One region of the Pseudomonas fragariae (ex Marin et al. 2024) genome, then DNA from elsewhere that is predicted to be linked to it. Evidence: predicted binding sites of a transcription regulator. Region 1 holds the regulator's gene; each other region holds the start of a gene.
The links. Region 1 encodes FliA, which starts transcription of late flagellar genes. Its sites were predicted from a motif close to CTAAAGTTTNNNNNNNNNNNGCCGNTAA; they were not measured.
Positions count from the first base shown of each region.

Region 2: a site for FliA is predicted at 5,227-5,254, ahead of AC54XV_RS04545 (methyl-accepting chemotaxis protein). Genes of this name have one in related genera too.
Region 3: a site for FliA is predicted at 3,926-3,953, ahead of AC54XV_RS26920 (methyl-accepting chemotaxis protein). Genes of this name have one in related genera too.

Region 1 covers NZ_CM184369.1:4,111,998-4,118,827, forward strand. The annotation lists gene AC54XV_RS17660 (chemotaxis protein CheA) at 1-1,340, opposite strand, end outside; gene AC54XV_RS17665 (protein phosphatase CheZ) at 1,374-2,159, opposite strand; gene AC54XV_RS17670 (chemotaxis response regulator CheY) at 2,179-2,553, opposite strand; gene fliA (RNA polymerase sigma factor FliA) at 2,810-3,550, opposite strand; gene fleN (flagellar synthesis regulator FleN) at 3,547-4,380, opposite strand; gene flhF (flagellar biosynthesis GTPase FlhF) at 4,496-5,824, opposite strand; gene flhA (flagellar biosynthesis protein FlhA) at 5,836-6,830, opposite strand, start outside.
Region 2 covers NZ_CM184369.1:1,009,967-1,016,796, forward strand. The annotation lists gene AC54XV_RS04525 (methyl-accepting chemotaxis protein) at 1-1,084, opposite strand, end outside; gene AC54XV_RS04530 (chemotaxis protein CheA) at 1,115-3,226, opposite strand; gene AC54XV_RS04535 (STAS domain-containing protein) at 3,273-3,563, opposite strand; gene AC54XV_RS04540 (response regulator) at 3,587-3,955, opposite strand; gene AC54XV_RS04545 (methyl-accepting chemotaxis protein) at 3,965-5,182, opposite strand; gene AC54XV_RS04550 (NAD(P)/FAD-dependent oxidoreductase) at 5,845-6,830, opposite strand, start outside.
Region 3 covers NZ_CM184369.1:6,170,935-6,177,764, forward strand. The annotation lists gene AC54XV_RS26910 (methyl-accepting chemotaxis protein) at 1-469, opposite strand, end outside; partial or broken gene AC54XV_RS26915 (methyl-accepting chemotaxis protein) at 509-1,528, opposite strand; gene AC54XV_RS26920 (methyl-accepting chemotaxis protein) at 1,710-3,740, opposite strand; gene AC54XV_RS26925 (DUF6555 family protein) at 4,167-4,391, opposite strand; gene AC54XV_RS26930 (manganese catalase family protein) at 4,819-5,700, shown strand; gene AC54XV_RS26935 (hypothetical protein) at 5,737-5,934, shown strand; gene AC54XV_RS26940 (YciE/YciF ferroxidase family protein) at 6,027-6,524, shown strand; gene AC54XV_RS26945 (DUF4142 domain-containing protein) at 6,593-6,830, opposite strand, start outside.

The DNA.
Region 1 (6,830 bases):
CGAACCAGACGCGGAAAACGACCGAAGACCTTCTTGATCGGCTGCATGCGGGTTTTCATCACCGCAGTCTGCAGATCGGCAGTCACCACATCCAGGTTGGAAACTGCCTTGGACATGGCTTCATCGCCGCTGTTGAGACCCAACCGCACCAGGCGGTTACGCACCAGAACCAGCTCGCCGACCATGTTCATGATCTCGTCCAGTCGGGCGGTATCGACACGAACCGTGGTTTCAGCCTCTGTAGCCACCGGCTTTTCGCCGCTGGGTGCAGGAGCGCGCGCAGCGGCCGGAGCCGCAGCGGGTTTGGCCGGCTCGGCTTTCGCAGCAGGCGCCGGAGCAGGCTTGGCAACAGGAGGCGGCGGTGGCGGAGCAGCCGCTGCGGCTGCCGGAGCAGGCGCCTTGGCAACAATCGCCTCAGGCTCGAACTTGCCCTTGCCGTGCAATTCGTCGAGCAGGCTTTCGAATTCGTGATCGGTGATTTCGTCCGATGCAGCCGCAGCAGCGGGTGCCTTGGCAGCAACGGCTACAGGTGCCGCAGCTACGGGAGCCGCTACAGCGCCATCAAACGAGCCTTTGCCGTGCAGTTGATCGAGCAACGCTTCGAATTCGTCGTCGGTGATTTCATCACTGGCAGGCGCTGCACTGCCCTGCGCCACAGGTGCAGGGGCCGGAGCGGTTGCGGCATCGGCCGCAAATTTGCCCTTGCCATGCAGCTGATCAAGCAGGGATTCAAATTCCTGATCGGTGATCTCATCACCCGCCGGCGCAGCCGCTGCTGCTGGCGTCTGTGCAGGCGCTGCAGACACCGGGCTGGAGCCGTGCAGCGAATCGAGCAACTGCTCGAATTCATCATCGGTAATCTCGTCGCCAGCCGCCGGTTCTGCAACCGGAGCAGCAGCCTGTACTTCAACCACCGGCTCCGGCTCAGGGGCAACGGCCTCGTCGGCGGATTGTGGCTCGGCCAGCCGCGCAAGTGCGGCCAGCAGTTCTGGCGTCGCCGGGGTTACGTCAGTCCGTTCACGTACCTGACCAAACATGCTGTTGACGGTGTCCAGTGCTTCCAGGACCACGTCCATCAGTTCGGAATCAACGCGACGTTCACCCTTGCGCAGGATGTCGAACACGTTTTCGGCGATGTGGCAGCACTCCACCAGCTCATGGAGCTGGAGGAAGCCGGCGCCCCCTTTTACAGTGTGAAAACCGCGAAAAATTGCATTGAGCAGGTCAGCATCATCCGGTCGGCTTTCCAGCTCGACCAATTGCTCTGACAACTGCTCCAGAATTTCGCCGGCCTCTACCAGAAAATCCTGAAGGATTTCTTCATCGGCGCCGAAGCTCATGGGGTGCTCCCTAAAATTAACCGTCAACAGACCTTAGAAGCCGAGGCTCGATAGCAGATCGTCTACATCATCCTGTCCGGATACGACGTCTTCACGTTTATCGGCATGAATCTGCGGACCTTCACCCTGCGCGAGATGTTTTTTAGGATCTTTTTCATCGAGGATGGATTGTTCGTCATGTTCGATGCCTGCGAAGCGATCGACATGACTGGCCATGAGCACCAGTTTGAGCAGATTGCTCTCGACTTCAGTGACCAGTTGCGTCACACGCTTGATGACCTGACCGGTAAGGTCCTGGTAATCCTGGGCGAGCAGAATGTCATTCAGATGTGCGGAAACCTGATGGGTTTCCTTCTCGGTACGCGTCAGAAAACCATCGACCCGCTTGGCCAGCTCGCGGAACTCTTCGGCACCGATTTCGCGGCGCATGAAACGTCCCCAGTCGTCGCTCAACGCCTTGGCGTCGGAACTCAGGCCGTTCATGACCGGCGTACTCTCCTCCACCAGGTCCATGGTGCGGTTGGCCGCATTCTCGGTCAGCCTCACCACATACGACAGGCGTTCGGTAGCATCCGTGATCTGCGACACTTCCTCGGCTTGAGGCATGTGCGGATCAATGTGAAAGTTTACGATTGCACTGTGCAGCTCACGAGTCAGCTTGCCCACTTCCTGATAAAGGCCGCGGTCGCGTGTCTGATTGAGTTCGTGGATCAGTTGCACAGCGTCACCGAAACGACCCTTTTCAAGGCTGGTGACAAGTTCCTGCGCGTGTCTTTTTAAGGTCGACTCAAAGTCGGCCATCGAATCATTGTTATCCATAGCGCCCTCGCGGCTTGCATCAGCTATTGACGCGTTCAAAGATCTTGTCGATCTTGTCTTTCAGGGCTTGGGCAGTGAATGGCTTGACTACATAACCGTTCACCCCAGCCTGGGCAGCTTCAATGATCTGCTCACGCTTGGCTTCGGCAGTGACCATCAGCACGGGAAGGCTCTTGAGGCGTTCGTCCTTGCGGACTTCGCGCAGCAGATCGATACCGGACATGCCAGGCATGTTCCAGTCCGTCACCAGAAAGTCAAAGGCACCGCTCTGCAGCATCGGCAATGCGGTCAGACCATCATCCGCTTCCGATGTGTTGGTAAACCCCAGATCACGCAAAAGGTTCTTGATGATCCGCCGCATCGTTGAGAAGTCATCAACGATGAGGATTTTCATGTTCTTGTCCAATTCGACCTCCAAGCAGTCTTTAACGCGTTCAGCACCTGAACACGCTGTTCACTCAATACTGGCACAGCACACCCCCGGCTGTACGAAACGACGACGGGCTTGGCACAACAACAGGCAAAGACCTGAGAAACAAGCCCATCAAGGCAATGCCTGACAGGCTTCTGACGGGTCCATCCTGTTACCACGTAACGCTCTGCACAGCCGGCTTGCAGTCAACGCGCGGCCATAGACCGCACATTGCCTGTCAACGCGCTCGCCACTCCCCCAAACGCCCTCGCAAACGAGCTGCGCACTGGCTGTGTAACTGACTGACCCGAGATTCGCTGACCCCCAGAACCTCTCCGATTTCCTTGAGGTTCAGCTCTTCGTCGTAGTACAGCGCCAACACCAGACGCTCACGCTCTGGCAGATTGGCAATTGCATCGGCCAACGCAGCCTGGAAGCGCTCGTCTTCCAGGTCGCGCGACGGCTCAAGCGAACCGCTTGCGCCATCCTCGTGCAGCCCTTCATGATCGCCGTCCTGCAGCAGGTCGTCGAAACTGAAGAGGCGGCTGCCCAAGGTATCGTTCAAAATCCCGTAGTAATCATCGAGACTTAACTGGAGTTCGGCCGCAACCTCGTGATCTTTAGCGTCACGGCCGGTTTTAGCTTCAATTGCCCGAATTGCGTCACTCACCATGCGCGTATTGCGGTGTACCGAGCGTGGCGCCCAGTCCCCCTTGCGCACTTCATCGAGCATCGCACCACGGATGCGGATGCCGGCATAGGTCTCGAAACTCGCACCCTTGGTGGAATCATACTTGGTGGAGACTTCAAGCAGGCCGATCATGCCGGCCTGGATCAGATCCTCGACCTGCACGCTGGCCGGCAAGCGCGCCAGCAGATGATAAGCGATACGCTTGACCAAGGGCGCATAGCGCTCGATCAACTCGTATTGTGAATTACGGGAAGTCTTGCTGTACATCTGGTAGCCGCTCGCAGTCATTGCACAGGCCCTGCACTGGTCTGGTGAACGAGTCGCTCAACGAAGAACTCGAGATGACCCCGCGGGTTGGCTGGCAACGGCCAGGTATCAACCTTCTGGGCAATGGCCTTGAAGGCCAGTGCACATTTGGAACGCGGGAATGCTTCGTAAACGGCGCGCTGTTTCTGTACAGCCTTGCGTACGCATTCGTCGTACGGCACGGCACCTACATACTGCAGCGCAACATCGAGAAAACGATCCGTCACTTTGGTCAGTTTGGCGAACAGGTTGCGCCCTTCCTGCGGGCTCTGTGCCATGTTGGCCAGCACCCGGAAGCGGTTCATGCCGTAATCGCGGTTGAGCAGTTTGATCAGGGCGTAGGCATCGGTGATCGACGTGGGCTCGTCGCACACCACCAGCAGCACTTCCTGAGCGGCGCGCACGAAGCTGACCACCGACTCGCCGATACCGGCGGCTGTGTCGATCACCAACACATCGAGGTTGTCGCCAATCTCGCTGAACGCCTGGATCAGGCCGGCATGCTGAGCGGGCGACAGATGCACCATGCTCTGGGTGCCGGACGCAGCGGGTACGATCCGAACCCCGCCCGGCCCCTGCAACAGCACGTCGCGCAACTCACAACGCCCCTCGATGACATCGGCAAGCGTGCGCTTGGGCGTCAACCCAAGCAGCACGTCGACATTGGCCAGACCCAGATCGGCGTCCAGCAGCATGACGCGACGGCCGAGCTCGGCGAGGGCCAGTGAAAGGTTCACTGACACGTTAGTCTTACCGACGCCACCTTTGCCACCGGTCACCGCGATAACCTGTACGGGATGCATGCTGCCCATGTTATTTCTTTACCTTGTCTTGCGTAGACCGAAACCACATCGAGGGCTGCACGTGCGCAAATGAACACCGCATGGCAGACCGTTGACGCAGGGACATTCCAATAATATCCATCACTTAACCCACTCTCTTGCCAGGGGTGTGATAGAGGTCAGCAAACATATCAGCCATTGCTTCTTCACTAGGCTCATCCTGCATTTGCACACTCACCGCGCGGCTTACCAGTTGATGACGACGCGGGGTATGCAGGTCATCAGGAATGCGTGGTCCGTCCGTGAGGTAGGCCACAGGTAATTCGTGACTGATCGCCAGGCTCAGGACTTCACCGAGGCTGGCTGTTTCATCAAGCTTGGTCAGAATGCATCCGGCCAGGCCACAACGTTTGTAACTGTGATACGCGGCTGTCAGCACCTGCTTCTGGCTGGTGGTTGCCAGTACCAGATAGTTGCGCGACTTGATGCCACGACCCGCGAGGCTTTCCAGCTGCATGCGCAGCGCAGGATCACTGGCCTGCAGGCCGGCGGTGTCAATCAGCACCACGCGCTTGCGCAGCAGCGGTTCCAGCGCCTGAACCAGAGACTGGCCAGGATCGATATGGGTGACCGGTACGTTGAGGATGCGCCCAAGGGTCTTGAGCTGCTCCTGCGCGCCGATGCGGAAACTGTCCATGCTGACCAGTGCGATATTCTGCGGGCCGTACTTCAACACGTAACGTGCTGCCAGTTTGGCCAGCGTGGTGGTCTTGCCCATGCCGGCAGGACCGACCATTGCAATCACGCCGCCCTCTTCGAGCGGCTCGACTTCAGGGACGGCGATCATGCGGGCCAGGTGCGCCAGCAGCATGCGCCAGGCCTGACGAGGCTCGTCGATCTCCGGAATCATCGACAGCAGGTCGCGTGACAGCGGGCCGGACAGGCCGACACGTTGCAGGCGTCGCCACAGGTTGGCCTGCTGCGGACGAGTGCCCTGCAGCTGGTTCCAGGCCAGCGAGCCGAGCTGGACTTCCAGCAGCTCACGCAGGCCGTTCAATTCGGAGCGCATCGAGTCATAGGCGCGCTGGCCAATGGCAGGCTCGGCGGCCTGTGGCGGTGCATACGCGAATGGACGCGGCGGCTCTTCGAGTGTCGGCTCGATGTGCGTCTCGGCAGGGTTGCCCGGCTTGCCGGAAAACAGCTGCAGGTTGATCGATGCATCGCTGTCGCTGCGGTTGTTCAATTCGGCCTGGGCGGAAACGATACGCGACTGAGTCTTGCGCAACTCGTCTTCCAGCTCCATGTTCGGCACACGCGGTGCCAGGGCGGACAGCTTGTAATCCAGAGCGGCAGTCAGCTCTACGCCACCGGCAATGCGCCGGTTACCGATGATGGCCGCTTCAGCGCCCAGCTCATCGCGAACCAGCTTCATGGCTTGACGCATATCGGCGGCGAAAAATCGCTTAACTTGCATGACTCACTACCTCAGCCGTTTGGCCCGACAGTCGCTACGATGGTTACTTGCTTGTTGTCCGGAATTTCCTGATACGCCAGAACATGCATGTTCGGTACAGCCAATCGTCCAAATCGTGACAGCATCGCCCGGACAGGCCCTGCTACCAGAAGAATTACCGGCAACCCTTGCATCTCCTGACGCTGGGCGGCCTCGATCAACGAACGCTGGAGCTTCTCAGCCATGCTTGGCTCAAGAAGAACGCCTTCTTCCTGACCCTGACCAGCCTTCTGCAAACTATTGAGCAATATCTGTTCCAACCTTGGCTCCAGAGTGATAACAGGCAGCTCCGGCTCAACGCCTACAATGCTTTGGACGATTGCGCGGCTCAGACCCACGCGCACTGCGGCCACCAAAGCGGCGGTATCTTGACTCTTCCCGGCGTTGTTGGCGATAGCCTCTGCAATGCTGCGAATATCCCGCACAGGTACGTGTTCAGCCAGCAGCGCCTGCAGCACGTTGAGCAGCGAGGACAGCGACAGCACGCCCGGTACCAGCTCTTCAGCCAGCTTGGGCGAGCTTTTGGCCAGCAATTGCATCAATTGCTGGACTTCCTCGTGGCCGATCAGCTCATGCGAATGTTTGTAGAGAATCTGGTTCAGGTGGGTTGCCACTACCGTACTGGCATCGACCACGGTGTAACCCAGTGACTGCGCCTGACTGCGCTGGCTGATTTCGATCCACACGGCTTCCAGACCAAACGCCGGGTCTCTGGCGGTAATGCCGTTCAGGGTGCCGAACACTTGACCGGGGTTGATCGCCAGTTCGCGATCCGGGTAGATCTCGGCCTCGGCCAGAATCACACCCATCAGCGTCAGACGATAGGCGCTTGGCGCCAGATCGAGGTTGTCGCGAATGTGCACGGTAGGCATCAGGAAACCGAGCTCTTGCGAGAGCTTCTTGCGCACACCCTTGATACGCGCCAGCAACTGGCCACCTTGATTGCGATCCACCAGCGGAATCAGGC
Region 2 (6,830 bases), 3.1 Mb from region 1:
CGATATCGTCGATGATGCTGATGCGCTGGGCGATTTTCTTCATCGCCACGACGGTCTGCTGCACCGATTCGCCGCCATCGGTGGCTTCCTTGGCGGCCTTGCTGGCCATGCCATCGGTGACTTTGGCGTTCTCGGTGTTCTGGTTGATGCTGGCGCTCATCTGCTCGACCGATGCGCTGGTCTCTTCGACGCTGGCGGCCTGCTCGCTGGTGGCCTGGCTCATCGACTGTGCAGTGGCGCTGACTTCTTCCGAAGCGCTGGCCAGGTTGTCGGCGGCATTACGCACTTCGCCGATGATGTGCGACAGCTTGCCGACCATGTTGCGCATGGCGTTGAGCACCATGCCGGTCTCGTCCCTGGAACCGTGGCCGATGTGGGCGTTGAGATTGCCCTCTGCCAGTTGCTCGGCGGCCGTTGCGGCCTCTTTCAGCGGGCGGGAGATTATCCGGGCGATGAACAGCGCCAGACCCAGGCCGATCAGCAAGGCTGCAATCAGTACCACGATGATCGAGATGCGGGAGGTTTCGTACAGGCTGGTGCCTTTGTTGCCAGCGATAGTCGCGCCAGCTTCATTCAGCTCGACCATTTTTTGCAGCTGAGTGGTCACTTCATCGAAATGCGTCTTGGATTCGCCCTTGAGCAATGCCCGCGCCTGAGCCTCCAGGTTTTGGCGTGACTGATCGAACAGGTCGTTGCTGACCTTCAGGTAGGCGGCCCATGACGCGCTCACGCTATTGAACAACTGACGATCGTCATCACTGGAAATCAACTTGTCGTAAATGGCCAGGCGGGTTTCGAACTGTTTGCGAGAGTCCGCTGCTTCCAGCTCCATCTGCGCCTTTTCCTGGGCGGTGTCGGCTGCAATATGGCGGTTTTCCTTCAGGCGGTAATTGGCGGCGAAGAAGCGCATGCCCGCGGCCGCCCGCATGGACGGCATCCAGTTTTCCTTGATGTCCTGAGCGGCCTGGTTGACCTGGCCGAGCTGGATGATGGCAAAGACTCCCATGGCCGCGGTCAACGCCAGAACCACCAGAAACGAGGTAATCAGCTTGGTGGAAATCTTCAGATCGTAGAACCATTTCATTGAAGTAACTCCTTGGGAATTGCGAATCCGTCAGCGAGAAGTGGGCAGCAGGAATTGAGGCGCCTGGGTCGAGCGGGCCTCCATGTGTACGATCTGGTTGAGCAGGGCGGGAATGTCGAGAATCAACGCCACCGCGCCACTGCCCAGGATCGTCGAGCCGCTGATGCCGCGCAGTGCGCCGAACAGCTTGCCCAGAGGTTTGATAACGGTTTGGAACTCGCCCAGCAGGTCATCGACCACCAGCCCGGCCTTGTGCTCGGCGTAACGCACCACCACCACGTTCTGACGCCTGGCGGCCGGGCCTTCGTGATTGAAGTGGTCGCGCAGGTAGACCAGCGGCAGCACTTCGCCACGCAGGTCCAGGTAGCCGCTGTCGCGGGTCAACTGCCGGTTGTGTTCGTCCAGCTCGATGCATTCCTGCACCATGTCCAGCGGGATCACGTAAGTCGACTGATCGATACCGACCAGAAAGCCGTTGATGATCGCCAGCGTCAGCGGCAGGCGGATGCGCACGATGGTGCCCTGACCGGGCTGACTGTCCAGATCCACCGTGCCGCGCAGCAAGGTGATGTTGCGCTTGACCACGTCCATGCCGACACCACGCCCCGAAAGGTTGGTGACGGCCTCGGCAGTGGAAAAGCCGGGCTCGAAAATCAGGTTGTAGATTTCCTGATCGGTGAGGCTTGCGCCGGCCGCCACCAGTCCGCGTTGCTGGGCCTTGTCGAGGATGCGCTCGCGGTTGAGTCCGGCCCCGTCGTCGGCGATTTCAATGACGATGCTGCCCGAGTCGTGGTACGCGTTGAGGCTCAAATGACCTTTGGCCGGCTTGCCTGCCGCGCGACGTGCTTCGGCGCTCTCGATGCCGTGGTCCATGGAGTTACGCAGCAGGTGCATGAGCGGGTCGCCGATCTTTTCGACGACGGTCTTGTCCAGTTCGGTCTCCGCACCATTGATGATCAGGTCGATGTCCTTGCCCAGTTCCTGGCTGACATCGCGCACCACGCGGCGGAAGCGATTGAAGGTGTCGCCGATGGGGATCATGCGCAGGTGCAGCGCGCCATCCAGAATCTGCTCGACCAGCCCCGACACCGTCGAGCTGGCTTCCTGAAGCGGGTCGTTGTCGCACGACTTGGCCAGCAGGCTGGCGCCGGCGCTGGCAATGACCAGCTCGCCGACCAGATTGATCAGCTCGTCGAGCTTGTCGGCGTTGACGCGCACATAGCGGCCATCCTTGTTTTTCTGCTCGCTGGCCGAGACGGGGCGCTCCACAGCCGTTGCCGTTGCCGTTGCCGGCGTACGTGGCACTGCGCGCTGATCGCCCAGCAGTTCGCCGCTGGCCACCACATGGCTGTGCTCGGGCTGCGAGACCAGTTCGGTACCGGTAGGCCCGACGTGGTCTGGCGTCTCGTTCACCGGGGTGATTTCCACGGCGCAGTCTTCACGCACGAAATCGAAGACTTCGTTGATCGCGGCGTGACCGGCGGCCGAGCGGAAATCTATTTCGAAACCCAGGTGGCAGGATTCCGGGTCCCACGCCTCAACTGTTGGAATACTGTCAGTCAGCGTCGTGACCTGGACCATCTGCCCCAGGGTATTGAGGTAGCGCAGGAACGACAGCGGGTCCATGCCGTTGCGAAACACATCCACGCCAAAACGTAGCGAGATATGCCAGAGCACGTCGGCTGACTGTTCATCATCGCTGACGACCTGCGCACTTGCGATGTCAGCGGCGCTGGCGCTGGCCGGTGCCTGGAAGACCTGCAACGCCTGACGCAGCGCTGCCTCGCGCTCCAGTGCAGGTTGCTGCAGTTGCTCGCCACGGCTGGCGACCACGTCGATCAACTCAAGCATGTGATCGCCGGATTTGAGCAGCACGGCGATCAGCTCGGCGTTCACCGAAACACTGCCTTCACGCAGGCGATCCAGTACGTCCTCGACGATGTGAGTAAAACTGACGATAGGCGTCAGCCCGAACAGTCCGGCCGAGCCTTTGATGGTGTGCGCTGCGCGGAAGACCGCGCCGATCGCGTCCAGGTCGCCGGGCTCGCTTTCGAGTTGCAGGAGGGATTCCTCCATGGCCTGCAAAAGCTCTCGCGCTTCAACGATGAACGTCTGCTGTGCCTGATCGAGATTAATACTCACGATGACTTCCTTGATCGATCACTGGGCAGTACTGCAAATGGACGCGCTACAGCACGACACCCGGATTACATAACTCGAAGGTTTCACTGACTGCCTTGCTTTGCCCGGTCAGGTGCAGCGAAGTCCCGGTCTTGCCGGCTTCACGCTGGATCACTGCCAGCAGTTGCAGGCCGGCGCCGTCCATCTCGGTGACCTGTGAAAGGTCAACTTCCAGGCGTGCCGCAGCGCCGATCTGTGGCAATAGCCTGGCGGCCAGTTCGGTCACGGTGTAGATCGTCAACTCGCCGTCGATCTGCACGCGTGCAGTGTCGTTGGCGCTCTCGTCTGGCGTGGGCATGCTGGCCTCCAGGGACCTGGGTCTCAGGGCAGGATGAGCTTGGAAACCGCTGCGAGCATTTGTGCCGGCTGAAACGGTTTGACGACCCACGCCTTGGCGCCTGCGGCCTGACCTTCGGCCTTTTTCGATTCCTGGGATTCTGTGGTCAGCATGATGATGGGCGTGAACTTGTAGCTGGCCAGCTTCTTCACTTCCTTGACGAAAGTAATGCCGTCCATGTTCGGCATGTTAACGTCGCTGATGATCAGGTGCACTTTCTGCCCGGTGAGCTTGCCCAGTGCATCCTTCCCGTCACAGGCTTCGATAACGTCGTATCCGGCACTCTTCAGCGCGATACCGACGACTTGCCGGACGCTGCTTGAATCGTCGACCACCAATACACTCTTAGCCATGATTTACTCCTAGAAAAACGTGATTTCCTGCGAATCCTGCTGTGCTGCCGATTCACCTCGGTGAGTGCGACGTTGCTCGTCGGTCGCGTAGGTGGACTCCATGCGCGCCAGCCATTGCCGGGCGTCGATGGCGACCGCCTCATCAGGGGATTGGCTAGCCTGCAGAAGGTGCGCGTGCAGCGAGTCGATGTTGTCGCGTACGTGGGCGAGAATCTGGCTGACCCGGTCCTGAAACTGCAGGTTCACCAGGACCTCGGTCATTTCGTCGCGAATCCCGTAGCTCTCCTGCTTGAGCAGGTCGGCGGACTCGGCCAGACGACCGGTGATGCTCTGGAAGCGCTCCAGTACGTTCTGAATGCTTTGTTCGGAAGCGGCCACCGAATGGCTGTCCTGATCGGCACCGCTCGATGCGGCCTGCACCAGCTGGGTGATGGCGTTGTTGATGATGTCGACCTTGGCGGACATCTGCTGACCGGTTTCGCTGGACTTGCTCGACAGGCTGCGCACCGCGTCGGCCACCACGGCAAAGCCGCGACCCGCTTCACCGGCACGCGCCGCCTCGATGGCCGCGTTGAGGGCCAGCAGGTTGGTCTGTGCGGCAATCGCCGCAACGTCGGCGGCCATGGTGCGCAATTCGCCGGTGTAGGCGGTGAGGCTGCGCACCTGGGAGAGCGTCTGGTCGCGGCTGGCCTGAGTGGATTTGAGCGAGTCGATTACCCGGCTTAGTTCGCTGTCGCTTTGCGACAACACTTTCAGCGCACCATCGGCATTCTGACCGTCCAGCTCACCGGCAGCGTGCTGCGACGCCTGCACGGTTTCCTGCAGGCGCTCGGAAATGCCCATGAAACGCGTGCTCAATTCGACAATCGCGGTTTCGGTCTGCTGGCGCGAGCTCTCGACCTGCTTGGCCCAGATCGGCATGGCACCGAGGAGGATTTCATTGAACTGGACATTGGACGCCATTGCGCTGCTTTGAGCGCTATGCGCCTGGTGGTGATCCAGCGCCTGAGCCACGGCGCGGCGCACTTGGGTCTGTTGGGAGCGGGCGGCCAAGGCACAGGCGCCGAGACCGATCGCCAGCAGTGCAGCACACGCCACCAGATTGGCCGTACCCGTGCCGAACTGCGTGAGAATCCAGGCAATGGCGGGTATGACAGGAATGAGTGAGAACCAGATGAAACGCGGATGATTTTCTGCAGGAGCACTACTGTATTGATTCGACATCATGGGTTCGATCCCTGAACAGTGCAGCGTTGTACACGACTCAATGGTTATCTGCGCGCCGCAGACAAACTTGATACCAGTACGAGAGCCTTCCGTCCGGTCGCTTGGCGCACAACCCGATCCTGTTAAAAATAGCGGGTATTCGGGGCATCGCAAGTCGGCGCAGCGAACGCGTTGGCAGAACAGCCGGATTCACTAGGGAGAGGACGCAGAGCGTCCGGAAAGGCATGCGACGCAGAGCGCCGCACGATAGTGAGATGATCGTTCCGCACGCTCCAGCGTGTGAATGCAGTTCACGACGCTCCGCGTCGCAAGAGGACGCGGAGCGTCCGGAATGGCATACGACGCAGAGCGCCGCACGATAGTGAGATGATCGTTCCGCACGCTCCAGCGTGGGAATACGGTTCACGACGCTCCGCGTCGCAAGAGGACGCAGAGCGTCCGGAAAGGCATGCGACGCAGAGCGCCGCACGATAGTGGGGTGATCGTTCCTCACGCTCCAGCGTGGGAATGCAGTTCACGACGCTCTGCGTCGTCAAGAGGAGGCGGAGCGTCCGGAATGGCATGCGACGCAGAGCGCCGCACGATAGTCGAGATGATCGTTCCTCACGCTACGGAGCATGGGCACGATAGTGTTTTCCCGTACGCCTCTCGTCTGGTGTGGCTTAGTGCAGCTTCATCCGCGGCTCGGTGCCTTTACCGATCTTGCTGCCCAGCATCAGCATCAGGGTACGGAAGGTGCCGTACAGCGCCATCTGGTGCATGCGGTACAGCGACACGTAGAACATCCGCGCCAGCCAGCCTTCAAGCATCACGCTGCCCATCAGGTTACCCATCAGATTGCCGACGGCCGAGAAGCTCGACAGCGAGATCAGCGAGCCGTAGTCCTTGTAGGTGTACTCCGGCAATGTCTTGCCTTCAATCCGCAAGCGTAGCGATTTGACCAGCAAGGATGCCTGCTGGTGGGCGGCCTGAGCGCGCGGCGGGACGTTGCGGTCGGTGCCTTTTTGCGGGCAGGCCGCGCAGTCACCGAAGGCGAAGATATTTTCGTCACGGGTGGTTTGCAGCGTCGGCAACACTTGCAACTGATTGATCCGGTTGCTTTCCAGGCCATCCAGCTCATGCAGGAAGGCCGGGGCACGAATACCTGCCGCCCAGACCTTCAGGCTGGCCGGGATGACCTGCCCGGTAGCGGTGATCAAGCCATCAGCCGTCACTTCACTGACTGCTGCATTGGTCAGTACCGTCACGCCGAGCTTTTCCAGCGTCTTGTGCACCGGCGCGCCGATGCGCTCGGGCAGCGCGGGCAACACCCGTGGCCCGGCTTCGATCACCGTGATGCGCAGGTTTTCCGGCTTGATCTGACCCAGCCCGTAAGCCGCCAGCTCATGTGCCGCGTTGTGCAGCTCTGCCGCCAGCTCGACACCGGTTGCACCGGCACCCACGATGGCCACGGTGATTTCCTGCGCGCTGTCGGCCTGGCCGGCGTGGGCGCGCAGGTAGTGGTTGAGCAGTTGCTGGTGAAAGCGCTCGGCCTGTTTGCGGCTGTCAAGAAACAGGCAGTGCTCTGCCGCGCCCTTGGTGCCGAAGTCGTTGGTGGTGCTGCCCACGGCGATGACCAGCGAGTCGTAACCCAGGCTGCGTGCCGGAA
Region 3 (6,830 bases), 2.1 Mb from region 1:
CGGCGACCACGGCAAAACCCCGGCCGGCTTCCCCGGCACGTGCTGCTTCGATAGCAGCATTGAGGGCCAGCAGGTTGGTCTGCTCGGCGACCGCCTTGATCACATCCATGACCTTGCCGATCTTGTCACTGTCCTGCTCCAGCACGTTCATTGCGTCGGATGAGCGAACCACTTCGGCGGCCAGTCGCTCGATCTGCTGGATGGCTTCGCCGACGACCTTATCGCCGTCGCGCGCCTGCTGGTCGGCATCGGAAGCCGCCACGGAAGCCTGCTCGGCATTGCGCGCCACTTCGTGCACCGTCGCCGACATTTCATGCATGGCGGTGGCCACCTGGTCGGTCTCGACCTTCTGGCTGTTGACCCCTGCACTGGTCTGCTCGGTGACCGCCGACAGTTCTTCGGCCGCGCTGGCAATCTGCGTGACGCCATCGCGAATACCAGAGATCAGTTCACGCAGCGTCGTACCCATGCGCTGGATGCCTTGCTGCAAGACGCCCAGTTCATCGCGTCGGGTGACCGCTTCGGTATGGGTCAGGTCGCCGGACGCAATACGCTCGACGATGGCCAGCGTATCGCGCAATGGCCGGGTGATCTGACGCGTGATGATCACCGCGGCAAGTATGCCCAGAAGCATGACCAACACCACACAACCTATCTGCAGGCTGCGCGCGTGAGCGGTGTCTTCCTTGCCCATCTGCATCTGCAGGCCGTACAACTCTTCGCCCAGCTTGACGATGGTCGCACCCTGGGTGGTCAGATCCTTGCGCACGCTCGCTGCTGTCTGAGTGGTTGCCTTGAAGGCATCGACCGAGCTGCGGTAATTGCGTAAAGCGCTTTCAAACTGTGCGATCTGTTCGCGGTTGGCAGGACCAAAAGCGGCCTTGAACCTGTCCAGATGACTGATCGCGCTATCCAGTTGCTGGAAGGCTGCTGTCTCGGTCTTGTCATTCGGATTGCCGGTATAGCCACGCACTTCATAACGCACCAGAAGCAGGTCTTGCCGAGCGCTGTTTGCCAACTGGGCCAGATCGAAGCGTGCCGGGTCAGCAGGATCTATCTGCAGGACCGCATTGTTCAACGACTCTACGGCCTGCATCGCTGCTGTGCCATTGGCAGTCATCTCGTTGCGCACCTTGGCCCCGGTCTGGTACGCGGCGCGCATGCTGTTCAGGGATGCCTCATAGTCGCGGGTGACATCGGCCAGCTCGCGCAGCGGCTTGAGGTTGACCGGATTGTTGAAGCTGACGAGCAGTGATTGCTGCTGCGCCTTGAACACATCCAGCTTGCTTTGCATATTCTGTGCTGCGGTTTCATCGCCGTCAGTCAGCATGTATTGCAAACGCGCGACTCGCAGATTGGTCAGGTTGTCACTCAGCCTGGTGATATCGCCGATGCGGTCGGTGCGATAGATGAGCTTGTCGAGGCTGATCCAGCCAACAAGGGCGAGGACAGCCGTGAAGAAAAGAACGGTCCCAAAGCCCAATGCCAACTTCATGTTGACGCTGATATTCGCAAATCTGCTGTTCATAAAATCTCCTGAAGATGCTTTTTTGTGCGCAACGAAAGAGCTGAGATTTGTTTTTATGGACAGCAAACCCGCGCGCCAGAGCTATCGGCCGCAGAAGAGCAAAACTTGATCGGAAAAAGGCAATCCGCGCGAGCGCGCCGATTCGGGAGGGAAATCGGGGGCTGAACAGCCCCCGATTCAATCAGGCAATCAGTTTGAAACGCGCCACGACATTGCGCATGTCGCTGGCGACCCGCGCCAGTTCATCGGCGGTAACCGCGTTGTTGTCGATACCCAGCATCAACGTACCGGAGCTGTTACGAATCTCCATGACATTGCGGTTGATGTCTTCGGAGACCGCATGCTGCTGCACGGCGGCACTGGCGATCTGCGTGTTCATCTCGACGATACGCTCCACGCCCTGACTGATGCTCGACAGGCTGCCCGAGGCATCGCTGGCGGCACTGATGCACGCATGAGCCTTCTGCTGCCCGGCCTGCATCTGCTGCACGGCAGCGTCGGTCGCACCTTGCAGTTGCTGAATGATGCCGCGAATTTCTTCGGTCGACGCCTGAGTGCGCGAAGCCAGCGTGCGGACTTCATCAGCCACCACGGCAAATCCGCGACCCTGCTCACCTGCCCGTGCAGCTTCGATGGCGGCATTGAGGGCCAACAGGTTGGTCTGATCGGCAATGGTGCTGATGACCTGGATAACACCACCAATCGACTGACTGTGCAGGGCCAGCGCCTGGACCTTCTGGGCACTGAGTTCCACTTCTTCGGCCAGCGCCTGAATGGTCGAGTGTGCCTGGTGCATGATGCGCAGGCCGTTACGCGATGCAGTATTCGCTTCATCGGCGGCCAGCGCAGCACCTTCGGTGTTCTGCGCCACATCGGCGACGCTCGCGGTCATCTCGTTGATCGCGGTCGCCACTTGCTCCGTTTCAGCCTGCTGCGCGTTCATCGACTGCTTGGCCAGGCCGATGGATGCGCCCAGCCGGGACGCTACATCCGTCAGTTCGTAAGAGGTGCGGTCCATGTGCGAGATGGAGCTGGCGAAGGCGTCGGCCATCAGGTTCAGGCCGTTGGCGATATCCGCCACTTCGTCCTTGCTGACGACCGCTACGCGTGCACTCAGATCGCCCTCGCCCAGACGTCGGGTAACGCCCAGCAGGCTGTCGATGGTCAGGCGCAAGGCGCGGTAGATGCTGCAGAACGCGTAGAGCAGCAACAAACCCATGATCACGCACATGGCAATCACGACTTCGCGTTGCAGCACCAGGGCGTCGTAGCGAGAATTCAACTCATCCTGAAGCGCGGTCTGAATTTCGTCCTGAGCCTTGTAGAGGCCCGAGACAACCACGTTGCCGCGCGCACTCAGCGCCTGACCCTGCTGCACCGAAAACTCTGTGCCTTTTACGTACGCGTGCAGGTCGCCGCGAAAGCTGTCCATCGCTGCAGTAGCGGCAGTGATCGGGTCACTGATGCGCGCGGCCAGCTCTGGCGAACGGCGCTTGAGCAGTCGAATGCTTTGCTCCAGCTCCGCCCGAAATTGCAGTTCGATCTTCAGCAGGCTTTCCAGCGAGCCGCGCATCGATACACTCAGCCCCTGACCGGTTACCAAACCTGCCGTGATGCCGCGGATCTGACCGGCGACGTTGATTTCCCGAGGCATACGGATGGTGCTCAGGTCGATCAGAAACAGCGAGGCGTAATCTTCGTCCAGCACCATGCCTGAGGTCGCCGAGACGTAGTAGATAAAGTTGAGAGTCTGGGCCAGTTGCTCGTTCCACTGGGCGAATACTTCATCCTGCGACAGGCCTGGCTTGATACTGTCCATCAGGGAGCGGGTGCTTTCACGCAGGCGCTGTACGCGGTTCTCGGTTTCCAGCTGCTGCCCTTGGCGTGCGTCCATGTCGGCAAGATTGGCAAGAGCGGTTTCGAGCTGAGCGCGATTGCTGATCACATCCTGAGCGGCAGAGGCATCGCCGGCGAGCAGACGGTTACTGGCCGCGCGCTGGAGCATGGAAGTTCGCAGCACGGGGGTGGTCAATTGCAGGTATTCACGGCCGACGCGCTCTTGCGCGACCGTGTCGATGCTTGCATTCAGGCTGTTGAAAACCCGAAGACCGAGAACGATCAGCGGGATAACGATAATGATGGCTAAAACGGCAAACTTGGCAGGGAAACGCAGGCGATTGGTCAGGTAGATACCAGGCGAAAGGATGTTCATAGTGTTCTCTTTTTAATTAGGGTGTCCGATCCGGGCGGAAAAGCTCCTTTCTTTGCATCACGGGTAGTACAGGGCAGCTATGCCGTGCTGAACGAGGTCATCCATTCAGATAGAGGCACATTGACATCACTTGAGAGCAGTGGCCTGTCAGGAAGTTCAATGGGTGCTATAGCCTGATACCCGGGCTATCGACCAAGCCACGGTTAACGTGAGGTCAGGATCATGGGGCGAATGGCGGGCGAGAGCGCTTTACCGCTAATACGCTTGCGGCAGGCATGATTCGAATGAGGGTATTCAGGTCAATCAGGCGGGAAACAACTGTTCATCTGACAGTCTGGCGACCGTAGACTTTGCAAAAGAGAAATACCGTCGTGCGACATCGTGACGCACGACGGTAGGTGTCGTATCGAGGTGATCGAGGGCTCTTCAAGCCCTCGCCCACTCCACGTTCGACAAACCGAGCTTTTCCGCCTGAGGCTTGCTCAGCTTCGGCACCGGGTCGGAACGGTACTTGGGGATCGCACCGAACCCGGCATCCACTGAAGCCCAGTGCCAGGCCTCTTTATTGTCCATGGCGCCTGCTCTTATGTAGAACGTCTTGTAACTGCCATGCAGCAGGTAATCGATACGGTAGTGTTTTTCATCAGCCATTGTGGTGCTCCTGCTTTGTCGACTCGCAAAACAGATCACAGCAGTTTCAAAAAATTCAAAATATTAATGCCATCATTTAAATGATATCATTTAGCCATAACCTGATGTATCTTTATAACTGAACCCTAGGGTTTAGTTGGCGATAGAGTTTGTTTATAACTGCACTTTTACGCTGTTTTCAGCGGGAAACAGTGACGGCCGCCGAGCCGGTTAAAATAGGCTTCTCCGCCACGATGAACGGACATTCAGCGCAGCATAGGGAATAATAAAATTCTATTGAACGGCAGTTTAAACACCGTCGGTCCTCTTTAAAAAAGTTAGCAGTAACGATCGTGCTCCTCAGTCTCTCATAACCTGTGACTGCGTTGAATCGAGCCCATGCACATGGGTTGACGCTTCCCGAGAGATCAAAGCCTGAGGATACGACATGTTCATGTATAACAAGCGACTTCAATATACCGTACGCGTAGCAAGACCCAATCCTGGACTGGCCAACCTTCTGCTTGAGCAGTTCGGTGGGGCTCAGGGTGAACTGGCCGCCGCCGGCCGCTACTTCACTCAAGGGTTGAGTGAAGAAGATCCAGGCCGTAAGGACCTGCTGATGGATATCGCCACCGAAGAACTGAGCCACCTTGAAATCGTCGGTTCCATTATTGTCATGCTCAATAAGGGCGCCAAAGGTCAATTGGCTGAAGGCATCGAAGAAGAAGGCGAGTTGTATCGCGCTATCAACGGTAATGGCAATGACTCACATATCACCAGCCTGCTATACGGCTCCGGTGCGCCGCTGACCAATTCTGCCGGTGTGCCTTTTACAGCGGCTTATATCGATACCATCGGCGAACCAACAGCGGACTTCCGTTCCAACATCGCCGCAGAATCAAGAGCCAAGATTGTTTACGAGCGATTGATGAACGTGACCGATGACCCTGGCGTTAAAGAAGCGCTGGGCTTTCTCATGACTCGGGAAATCGCACACCAGTTGTCGTTTGAAAAAGCCCTGCACGCCATCCAGCCCAACTTCCCGCAGGGCAAGCTGCCGGGCATGCCGGAATTCACCAACAAGTACTTCAACATGTCCGGCGAATCCAATGTACGCGGCGCCTGGAATCAAGGCGGCGACTGGGAGTATGTGGAATCGCCACAAGCGGCTGTCGATGGCGGCGATGGTACGGCCTCGGTCACGCTCAATGAAAAGGACACCGAGGCGCTGGAAATGATGAAGGAACGGACCCAGTCCGACCCGGCCGCCAACCCGATCACCGGGGCGGACCTGGGTTCTGGTCTGGTCCAGGGCAAAGATGCCTGAAACGGCAACCCTTGTTATGTTCAGGAGAATGGAATCATGAAGAAACTTCGCTCCAGCACATCCCCTTCGCCGCAGGGCGAGTTCGATACCGCCTTGAGCGACGCGGTATTTGTAAAAGGGCTTCGTGCCTTCGAAGCCCAGGCGCTGCGTGCACGCCGAGGCTTCCAGGTGGTGATGGCGATCAAGGGTTTCGGCGTTGGAACCCTGCTTGAAAACAACCTGCCACGGCGCTGATCTCACAGCGCATCAAACCCGACTTGTCCACAGGCCAGCAGGCAATCCGCTCGCCTGTGGACAAGTCTCTCTTCGCTGAAAAGGGCAAGAACATGACTCGCACGACGATAGAAGATTTGTTCATTCACGAACTTTCAGACGTTTACAGCGCTGAAAAGCAAATTACCAAAGCACTCCCGCGTCTGGCACGCGCTTCGACCAATCCACTGCTGGCAGAAGCCTTCAAGGCTCATCTTGAAGAAACTCAGGCTCAGATCGATCGTATCGATGAATTGGTGGAAGGCGCTGGTCTGAAGCTGAAACGCATGAAGTGCGCGGCCATGGAAGGTCTGATCGAAGAAAGCAAGGAATTGCTGGAAGAGATCGAAAAAGGTGCAGTGCTCGATGCCGCGTTGATCGGGGCATGCCAGAAGGTCGAACATTACGAGATCGCCAGTTACGGCACACTCATCGCAATGGCCAGACATTTAAATATGAAAGAGGCAGCCGCTTTGTTGAGTGCAACGTTGGCGGAAGAAAAAGGCGCAGACGAAAAGCTCACGGAGATCGCCGAACAGGGCGGAACCCAGGCGGCCACTTCGAAAAAGTAATCATGGTTCACAGCGTCAGCCGCATGACGGTCTACAGGGTGTAGATCCCGTCATGCGGGCTAGTGGAATTACTTCTTGGCAGCATCACCGCCATGCGCAGCAGCGAGTTTTTTCGCATGCTCCAGATGCTTCTCCAGCGTAGGCAGCGTTGCCTTTGCAAACGCCTTCAGCTCTGGATCCTTGCCATTCTCGGCCTCTTCCTTGTACAGCTTGATCGCCTGCTCATGCGCGGAGACCTGATTGTTGGCATAAGCCTGGTCGAACGACTTCTCGCGCATCTCCAGAATCATTGCCTTGGCTTTGTCC